DNA from 3 places in the Streptomyces sp. TLI_55 genome. Region 3 is predicted to be linked to each of the others. Evidence: predicted binding sites of a transcription regulator. Region 3 holds the regulator's gene; each other region holds the start of a gene.

Region 1 (3,273 bases), 2.6 Mb from region 3:
GCCGATCTGGAACGAGGAGGTCTTCGTCGACCACTGGGAGTACCGGGAGTGGGACCGGAAGATCCACCCGGGCGACATCGTGCTGAGTCACTTCCGCGGCCGGGCGGAGTGGAAGGGCACGATGCCGGACATGGTCAGGCGCTTTCTGAACAAGATCACGGCCGAGGGGTACGCGGTGGCACGGCTGGAGGACTACTTGTGAGGGCCTCGACGACCGCTGTGGCCGCGGCACTGGCCGCGCTGCTCCTCGCCGGCTGCGCCCAGTCCGTCGACCCCATCGAACGGCTGGGCAAGAAGGCGGTGACGTACGGCGCGAAGGGGGTGCGGTCCGGGCCCGAGGTGCCGGTGGTGAAACGGGTCCGCACCGCCGACAAGGTGGTCTTCCTGACGTACGACGACGGCGTCGAACAGGACCCGCGCTTCGTGGAGTTCGTCCGGGAGCGGCGGCTGCCGGTCAGCATGTTCCTCACGGACAGCGTCGTCGGGCCGGGGTACGGCCACTTCGCCCGCCTCCAGGCGGTCGGCGCCTCGATCCAGAACCACACCCTCGATCACACCGCCCTGCGCGGTCTGCCGTACGCCGGTCAGCGCCACGAGATCTGCGGCCAGCAGGACAAGCTCGGCTCCCGCTTCGGCCTGCGCCCCCGTCTCTTCCGCCCGCCCTACGGGACGTACGACACCACGACCCTGCGCGCCGCCACGGACTGCGGCGTCGGCGCGGTCGTCCTGTGGCGGGCGGCGCTGGAGGGCGACCACCTGACCTACGGCACCGGCCCGCACCGCCTGCTCCCCGGCGACATCGTCTCCCTGCCGTCGATGGAGACCACAGGCCTCACGCTCGTGGAGCGGACGACCCGGTTGCTGCGGGAGGTCGAGGGGGCGGGGTTGAGGGTGGGGAGGCTGGAGGACTATCTCTGAGCGGTGCGGGCGGCCGATGGGCGGTGAGGGCAGCCCGATGTAGGGACGCGATTAGCAGTCCGCTTGACCGAGTGCTAATCGCGGTCATAGTCTCGGGTCTGGCACTCCCCCCTGGAGAGTGCCAATAGCGACGGGCAGGTCCGGCACCCGCGACGACGGATCGACCTGGTCGCCACCTCAGACAGTTAACCCCGTGAGATCTCCGAAGGGGGAGGTCGGATCGTGACGACCGCCAGCTCCAAGGTTGCCATCAAGCCGCTCGAGGACCGCATCGTGGTCCAGCCGCTCGACGCCGAGCAGACCACGGCCTCTGGCCTGGTCATCCCGGACACCGCGAAGGAGAAGCCCCAGGAGGGCGTCGTCCTCGCCGTGGGCCCGGGCCGCTTCGAGAACGGCGAGCGCCTGCCGCTCGACGTCAAGACCGGCGACATCGTGCTGTACAGCAAGTACGGCGGCACCGAGGTGAAGTACAACGGCGAGGAGTACCTCGTCCTCTCGGCCCGCGACGTGCTCGCGATCATCGAGAAGTAATTCATCTCAAACATTTGCTTGTGAGCTGCGCCCCGGGTTCCCGCGTCCTTATGAAGCCGGGCGTCCGGGGCGCAGTTCGTTTCACCCACGTTTTCCGAGAGGGCTGAACCGCTCCCATGGCGAAGATCCTGAAGTTCGACGAGGACGCCCGTCGCGCCCTCGAGCGCGGCGTCAACAAGCTGGCCGACACGGTCAAGGTGACGATCGGCCCCAAGGGCCGCAACGTCGTCATCGACAAGAAGTTCGGCGCCCCCACCATCACCAACGACGGTGTCACGATCGCCCGCGAGGTCGAGATCGACGACCCGTACGAGAACCTCGGCGCGCAGCTGGTGAAGGAGGTGGCGACCAAGACCAACGACATCGCGGGTGACGGCACCACCACCGCCACCGTGCTCGCCCAGGCGCTGGTCCGCGAGGGCCTGAAGAACGTCGCCGCGGGTGCCTCCCCGGCGCTGCTGAAGAAGGGCATCGACGCGGCCGTAGCCGCTGTGTCGGAGGACCTTCTGGCCACCGCCCGCCCGATCGACGACAAGGCGGACATCGCCGCCGTCGCCGCGCTGTCCGCCCAGGACCAGCAGGTCGGCGAGCTCATCGCCGAGGCGATGGACAAGGTCGGCAAGGACGGTGTCATCACCGTCGAGGAGTCCAACACCTTCGGTCTGGAGCTGGACTTCACCGAGGGCATGGCCTTCGACAAGGGCTACCTGTCCCCGTACTTCGTCACCGACCAGGAGCGTATGGAGGCCGTCCTCGACGACCCGTACATCCTGATCAACCAGGGCAAGATCTCCTCGATCCAGGACCTGCTGCCGCTCCTTGAGAAGGTCATCCAGGCCGGCGCCTCCAAGCCGCTGCTGATCATCGCCGAGGACGTCGAGGGCGAGGCCCTGTCGACCCTGGTCGTCAACAAGATCCGCGGCACCTTCAACGCCGTCGCGGTGAAGGCCCCCGGCTTCGGCGACCGCCGCAAGGCGATGCTCCAGGACATGGCGGTCCTCACCGGCGCCACGGTCATCTCCGAGGAGGTCGGCCTCAAGCTCGACCAGGCCGGTCTGGACGTGCTGGGCTCCGCCCGCCGCGTGACGATCACCAAGGACGACACGACCATCGTCGACGGCGCCGGCGACTCCGCCGACGTCGTGGGCCGCGTCAACCAGATCAAGGCCGAGATCGAGAACACGGACTCCGACTGGGACCGCGAGAAGCTCCAGGAGCGCCTCGCGAAGCTGGCCGGCGGCGTGTGCGTGATCAAGGTCGGCGCCGCCACCGAGGTGGAGCTGAAGGAGAAGAAGCACCGTCTGGAGGACGCCATCTCCGCGACCCGCGCCGCGGTCGAGGAGGGCATCGTCTCCGGTGGTGGCTCCGCGCTCGTCCACGCCGCCAAGGTGCTGGAGGGCGGTCTGGGCAAGACCGGCGACGAGGCCACCGGTGTCGCCGTCGTCCGCAAGGCCGTCGTCGAGCCGCTGCGCTGGATCGCCGAGAACGCCGGCCTGGAGGGCTACGTCATCACCTCCAAGGTCGCCGAGCTCGACAAGGGCCAGGGCTTCAACGCCGCCACCGGCGAGTACGGCGACCTGGTCAAGGCCGGCGTCATCGACCCGGTCAAGGTCACCCGCTCCGCCCTGGAGAACGCCGCCTCCATCGCCTCCCTCCTGCTCACGACCGAGACCCTGGTCGTCGAGAAGAAGGAAGAGGAGGAGCCGGCCGCCGGGGGTCACTCCCACGGCCACTCCCACTGAGGCATCGCACGCCTGACGGAAAGCCCCCGGCCCGCGCCCAGCGCGGCGGACCGGGGGCTTTCCCGTGCGTGCCTACTGCTCC
Region 2 (3,273 bases), 1.1 Mb from region 3:
CTCGGTGGTGAGGAAGAGCGCGGCGATGGAGGCGGCGTTCTGCAGGGCAGAGCGCGTGACCTTCGCCGGGTCGATGATGCCTTCCTTGACCAGGTCGACGTACTCACCGGTCGCGGCGTTGAGGCCGTGACCCGGGGTGAGGTTGCGGACCTTCTCCACCACGACGCCGCCCTCGAGGCCGGCGTTGACGGCGATCTGCTTCAGCGGGGCCTCAAGGGCGAGCTTGACGGCGGCAGCGCCGGTCGCCTCGTCACCCTCCAGCTCCAGCTTCTCGAAGACACCGGAGGCCTGCAGCAGGGCCACGCCACCACCGGCGACGATGCCCTCCTCGACGGCCGCCTTGGCGTTGCGCACGGCGTCCTCGATGCGGTGCTTGCGCTCCTTGAGCTCGACCTCGGTCGCGGCACCGGCCTTGATGACGGCGACGCCACCGGCGAGCTTCGCCAGGCGCTCCTGGAGCTTCTCGCGGTCGTAGTCCGAGTCGCTGTTCTCGATCTCGGCGCGGATCTGGTTGACGCGACCGGCGACCTGGTCGGCGGAGCCGGCACCGTCGACGATGGTGGTCTCGTCCTTGGTGATGACGACCTTGCGGGCGCGGCCCAGGAGGTCCAGGGTCGCGTTCTCCAGCTTGAGGCCGACCTCCTCGGAGATGACCTCGCCGCCCGTGAGGATGGCGATGTCGCCGAGCATGGCCTTGCGGCGGTCACCGAAGCCCGGGGCCTTGACGGCGACGGACTTGAAGGTGCCGCGGATCTTGTTGACGACCAGGGTCGACAGGGCCTCGCCCTCGACGTCCTCGGCGATGATCAGCAGCGGCTTGCCCGACTGCATGACCTTCTCCAGGAGCGGGAGCAGGTCCTTGACGGAGCCGATCTTGGAGTTGGCGATGAGGATGTACGGGTCGTCGAGCGACGCCTCCATACGCTCCATGTCGGTGGCGAAGTAGGCGGAGATGTAGCCCTTGTCGAAGCGCATACCCTCCGTCAGCTCCAGCTCCAGACCGAAGGTCTGGGACTCCTCGACGGTGATGACGCCTTCCTTGCCGACCTTGTCCATCGCCTCGGCGATGAGCTCGCCGATCTGGGTGTCGGCGGCGGAGATGGAGGCCGTCGAAGCGATCTGCTCCTTGGTCTCGACATCCTTCGCCTGCTCAAGGAGGGCACCGGAGACGGCCTCGACGGCCTTCTCGATACCGCGCTTGAGAGCCATCGGGTTGGCACCGGCGGCCACGTTGCGCAGACCCTCGCGCACCAGGGCCTGGGCCAGGACGGTCGCGGTCGTCGTGCCGTCACCGGCTACGTCGTCGGTCTTCTTCGCGACTTCCTTGACCAGCTCGGCGCCGATCTTCTCGTACGGGTCCTCGAGCTCGATCTCCTTGGCGATGGACACACCATCGTTGGTGATCGTGGGGGCGCCCCACTTCTTCTCGAGGACGACGTTGCGACCCTTGGGGCCGAGCGTCACCTTGACGGCGTCCGCGAGCTGGTTCATGCCGCGCTCGAGGCCGCGCCGCGCCTCCTCGTCGAACGCGATGATCTTGGCCATGTGAAGTGGTCCCTCCAGGACTGGGGGTGATTCCTTCGGACCGCGCCCGCGCCCGCGACGGACGGCTCGCACACCTCGTGGTTCCTTGCCCCACCTGGCCTGCGGGCCTCACCGACCCGGTCCTTCTTTGTCACTCTCACCTTCAGAGTGCTAACGCCAATGATTAGCACTCGGCATGGTCGAGTGCAAGCGCCTCCCGGGGATCGGGCAGGCCCACCAGGGATCCCGTACCGGGCCCGGACAGGCCGAAGGGCCCGTACCCCTCGCGAGGTACGGGCCCTTCAACAGAAGACGTCGCTTGCGGTTTGGTCGGTCGCGCGATCAGGCGGTGACGCGAACCATGTCGGCCTGCGGGCCCTTCTGGCCCTGCGAGATCTCGAACTCCACCCGCTGGCCCTCTTCCAGGGTGCGGTACCCGTCCATCTGGATCGCGCTGTAGTGGACGAAAACATCCGCACCACCGTCGACCGCGATGAAGCCGTACCCCTTCTCCGCGTTGAACCACTTGACGGTGCCCTGAGCCATGCCTAACTCCCCTATTACTGGCCCTTGCACAGATCCACACTTCGCGGATCCGGGTCAGACCTCACCCCCCACGGATTGGGGGCGTGCGCCGGAACGCGTCGACCGCGGCTGAATGTATCTGTCCAACTGCCGTCTGCAACAGGTCAATCGGACGAGAATTCCGGACGCGCGAGATCCGGAATGTGGTGAGAATTCGCCCGAACTCAGGGCAAGTCGGGCCCTACAAAAGGCACAAAACTCGCAAAAGAACGGCACACTTTGGCTGCTTCTCGACGCAAGTGGAGCAGGTACTCATATGCGTGCGGCATGGAAGGCGCAGCAGGTTCCCCAACTGTACCGCGCTCAACCATAGAGAATTGCCCCCTCCGCTTCTCTCGCGGAGGGGGCAATTAGGTGAACTCTCAATAATTGGCGTTACCGAGGGTAATGTTCGGTCATTCGGTCAGACCCGCCGAACCGATGTCAGCCGCCGGCGACGGCCGGGATGATCGAGACGCCGGCGCCATCCGGGGTGGCGGTCTCCAGGCCCTGCTCGAAGCGGACGTCGTCGTCGTTGACGTACACGTTGACGAAGCGGCGCAGCTTGCCCTGGTCGTCGAGGACGCGGGCGGCGATGCCCGTGTGGTTCTTCTCCAGGTCGGCGATGACGTCGGCGAGGGTGGCCCCCTCGGCGGCGACCTCGGCCTGCCCGCCGGTGTAGGTGCGCAGGATGGTGGGGATGCGGACGGTCACGCTCATGCGAGGCCAGCCTCTCGGAAGGAGTCCAGGTTGGGGCGGATGGTCGCGGTGAGGCCGGTGCCGGCCACCGCGTCGAGGGTCTTCAGGCCGTCGCCGGTGTTCAGCACGACGGTGGTGAGGGTGGGGTCGAGTACGCCGTTCTCGATCAGCTTGCGGGTGACACCGACCGTCACGCCACCGGCGGTCTCCGCGAAGATGCCCTCCGTGCGGGCCAGCAGCTTGATCGCGTCGACGATCTGCTCGTCGTTGACGTCCTCCACGGCACCGCCCGTGCGGCGCGCGATGTCGAGGACGTAGGGACCGTCGGCCGGGTTGCCGATGGCGAGGGACTTGGCGATGGTGTTCGGCTTCTGGGGACGGACGACGTCGTGGCCCGCCTTGTAGGCGACGGACACCGGCGAGCAGCCCTCCGCCTGGGCGCCGAAGATCTTGTACGGCTTGTCCTCGACGAGCCCGAGCTTGATC
Region 3 (3,273 bases):
CGTCATCGGGATCGTCACCGTGCAGTGCAGGTCGTCGCCGCGCCGCTGGAACATCGAGTGCGGCAGCTCGTGGATCTCGACGTAGAGGTCACCGGCGGGACCGCCACCGGGCCCGACCTCGCCCTCACCCGCGAGCTGGATGCGCGTGCCGTTGTCGACACCGGCCGGGATCTTCACGGTCAGCGTGCGACGCGAGCGGACCCGGCCGTCACCGGCGCACTCGGGGCACGGCGTCGGCACGACCGTACCGAAGCCCTGGCACTGCGGGCAGGGCCGCGAGGTCATGACCTGGCCCAGGAAGGACCGGGTGACCTGCGAGACCTCACCGCGGCCCCGGCACATGTCACACGTCTGCGCGGAGGTGCCCGGCGCCGCACCCTCACCACTACAGGTGGAGCACACGATCGCGGTGTCGACCTGGATGTCCTTCGTCGTGCCGAAGGCCGCCTCGTCGAGCTCGATCTCCAGCCGGATCATCGCGTCCTGGCCCCGCCGCGTACGCGACCGCGGACCGCGCTGCGACGCCGTACCGAAGAACGCGTCCATGATGTCCGAGAAGTTCCCGAACCCACCGGCGCCGAAGCCGCCCGCGCCACCGCCGCCCGCCTGGGACAGCGGGTCGCCGCCGAGGTCGTAGACCTGCTTCTTCTGCGGGTCCGACAGCACCTCGTAAGCGGCGTTGATCTCCTTGAACCGCTCCTGGGTCTTCGGATCCGGGTTGACGTCCGGGTGCAGCTCGCGCGCGAGCCGACGGAACGCCTTCTTGATCTCATCCTGCGACGCGTCGCGGCGCACGCCGAGAACGGCGTAGTAGTCCGTGGCCACTTACGACTCCGCCAGGATCTGTCCGACGTACCGTGCCACTGCGCGTACCGCTCCCATCGTTCCCGGGTAATCCATGCGGGTCGGTCCGACCACGCCGAGCTTGGCTACTGCCTCGCCGCCCGAACCGTAGCCGACCGACACCACCGAAGTTGAGTTGAGTCCCTCATAGGCGTTCTCGTGACCGATGCGTACGGTCATGCCCGAATCCCCTGCCTCGCCAAGCAACTTGAGGAGGACGACCTGCTCCTCCAGCGCCTCCAGGACGGGCCGGATGGTGAGGGGGAAGTCATGTCCGAAGCGGGTGAGATTGGCGGTTCCGCCGATCATCAACCGCTCCTCGTTCTCCTCGACGAGTGTCTCCAGCAGAGTGGAGAGCACAGTGGCGACCGTACCCCGATCCTCCACGTCGAAGCCCTCGGGCAGGTCCTCGACCAGTCGCGGCACATCGGTGAAGCGGCGCCCCGCGACCCTGCTGTTGAGGCGCGCCCGCAGATCGGCCAGCGAGGCCTCCCCGAAGGGCGCCGGGCAGTCGATCATGCGCTGCTCGACCCGGCCCGTGTCGGTGATCAGGACGAGCATCACGCGCGCGGGAGCGAGCGAGAGCAGCTCCACATGCCGCACGGTGGACCGGGTCAGCGACGGGTACTGCACCACCGCCACCTGCCGGGTGAGCTGCGCGAGCAGCCGCACGGTGCGGGCCACCACGTCGTCGAGGTCGACGGCGCCGTCGAGGAAGTTCTGGATCGCGCGCCGCTCGGGCGCGCTCATCGGCTTGACGCCCGCGAGCTTGTCGACGAACAGCCGGTAGCCCTTGTCCGTGGGGATGCGCCCGGCGCTGGTGTGCGGCTGGGCGATGAACCCCTCGTCCTCCAGGGCGGCCATGTCGTTGCGCACGGTCGCCGGGGAGACGCCGAGGTTGTGCCGCTCGGTGAGGGCCTTGGAACCGACGGGCTCCTCGGTGCCGACATAGTCCTGGACGATGGCGCGCAACACCTGAAGCCTGCGTTCACTCAGCATCCGCGCACACCTCCAGAAGTCGTTCCCCAGGCCCCTCTCTGGCACTCTGTCCGTCCGAGTGCCAGCGTTCCCCGCGGCCCAGTGTACGGCGGTGGGGTACCACCCGGGCAAGGTCGGCCCGGGTGTGACCGCGTGTACCGCTAGCGTCGCGGTATGACGGTGACTTGGGAAGAGCTGGGGTGGCTCAGGGTGGCGGCCGGGGTGGGCCGGTGCCGGCTGCCGGTCTGGGACTGCACGGTGGGGCTGGTCGTCGGCGCGGACACGGCCCTGTTGGTGGACGCCGGGTCGAGCCTCGCGGAGGGGGCGCGGCTGCGGTCGCAGGCGGAGGCGCTCGCCGGGCACCGTGTGACCCATCTCGCGCTCACCCACCCCCACTTCGACCATGTCTTCGGTGCGGCGGCGTTCGCGGGCGCGGAGGTGTTCGGGCCGGTCGGCATGGACACGCTCCTCGACCAGCAGCAGGCCCGCGCCGAGCTGCGCGCGGACGCGGTACGCGAAGGGCTGGCGGAGCACCTGGCCGACGAGGCGGTCGACGCCCTCCCCCACCCCCGCCATCTGGTCTCCGGCGAGTGGACCCTCGACCTCGGCGGCGGCCGGCAGGTCCTGCTGGCGAACGTCGGCCCCGGGCACACGGCCCACGACCTCGCGGTCCTGGTCCCGGGCTCGCCCGAGGTGGTGTTCTGCGGCGACCTGGTCGAGGAGTCCGGTGAGCCGCAGGCGGGCCCGGACGCCGTGCCGTCGCACTGGCCGGCCGCCCTGGACCGGCTCCTGGAGCTGGGCGGCGAGGACGCGCTGTACGTACCCGGTCACGGAGCGGTGGTGGACGCGGCGTTCGTACGGGCACAGCGCGACGCCCTGGCGGCACGTTTCGGCGTGTCGCGGTAACCCGCCGCGGGCTTCTCCTATCGTCATCCGAATGCGCCAGTACTCCGCCGACCTGACCCCGCCGTGGAAGAAGCCGAAGCCCGTCCCGGAGGTCCCGGCCGAGCCCGGGCTGGTGGTCGAGGAGCCCGGCACCGGTTTCTGCGGCGCGGTGATCCGCTGCGAGGCGGGCACGGTGACCCTGGAGGACCGCTTCGGCAAGCTCCGGGTGTTCCCGATGGAGCCGAGGGGCTTCCTGCTGGAGGGCCGGGTGGTGACGCTCGTCCGCCCGACGTCATCGGCTCCGGTACGTCCCACACGTACGGCTTCCGGCTCGGTGGCCGTCCCCGGCGCCCGCGCACGCGTGGCCCGCGCCGGCCGCATCTACGTCGAGGGCCGGCACGACGCCGAACTGGTCGAGAAGGTGTGGGGCGACGACCTGCGCGTCGAGGGCGTGGTGGTGGAGTACCTGGAGGGCGTGGACGACCTCCCCGCGATCGTCGCCGAGTTCGCCCCGGGGCCGGACGCCCGCCTCGGCGTCCTGGTGGACCACTTGGTGCCGGGCAGCAA

What was found. Region 3 encodes HrcA, which represses chaperone genes, less so after heat shock. Its sites were predicted from a motif close to TTNGCACTCNGNNNNNCNGAGTGCNAA; they were not measured.
Region 1: groES (co-chaperone GroES) is a predicted target of HrcA. The motif match lies at 970-996, and genes of this name have one in related genera.
Region 2: groL (chaperonin GroEL) is a predicted target of HrcA. The motif match lies at 1,709-1,735, and genes of this name have one in related genera.

The regions. Positions count from the first base shown of each region.
Region 1 covers NZ_OAOJ01000001.1:5,635,039-5,638,311, forward strand. The annotation lists gene CRP56_RS26095 (polysaccharide deacetylase family protein) at 1-202, shown strand, start outside; gene CRP56_RS26100 (polysaccharide deacetylase family protein) at 199-918, shown strand; gene groES (co-chaperone GroES) at 1,141-1,449, shown strand; gene groL (chaperonin GroEL) at 1,566-3,191, shown strand.
Region 2 covers NZ_OAOJ01000001.1:4,174,612-4,177,884, forward strand. The annotation lists gene groL (chaperonin GroEL) at 1-1,545, opposite strand, end outside; gene CRP56_RS19220 (cold-shock protein) at 1,867-2,070, opposite strand; gene CRP56_RS19225 (ubiquitin-like small modifier protein 1) at 2,533-2,808, opposite strand; gene thrC (threonine synthase) at 2,805-3,273, opposite strand, start outside.
Region 3 covers NZ_OAOJ01000001.1:3,066,601-3,069,873, forward strand. The annotation lists gene dnaJ (molecular chaperone DnaJ) at 1-825, opposite strand, end outside; gene hrcA (heat-inducible transcriptional repressor HrcA) at 826-1,842, opposite strand; gene CRP56_RS14290 (MBL fold metallo-hydrolase) at 1,996-2,727, shown strand; gene CRP56_RS14295 (DUF3097 domain-containing protein) at 2,759-3,273, shown strand, end outside.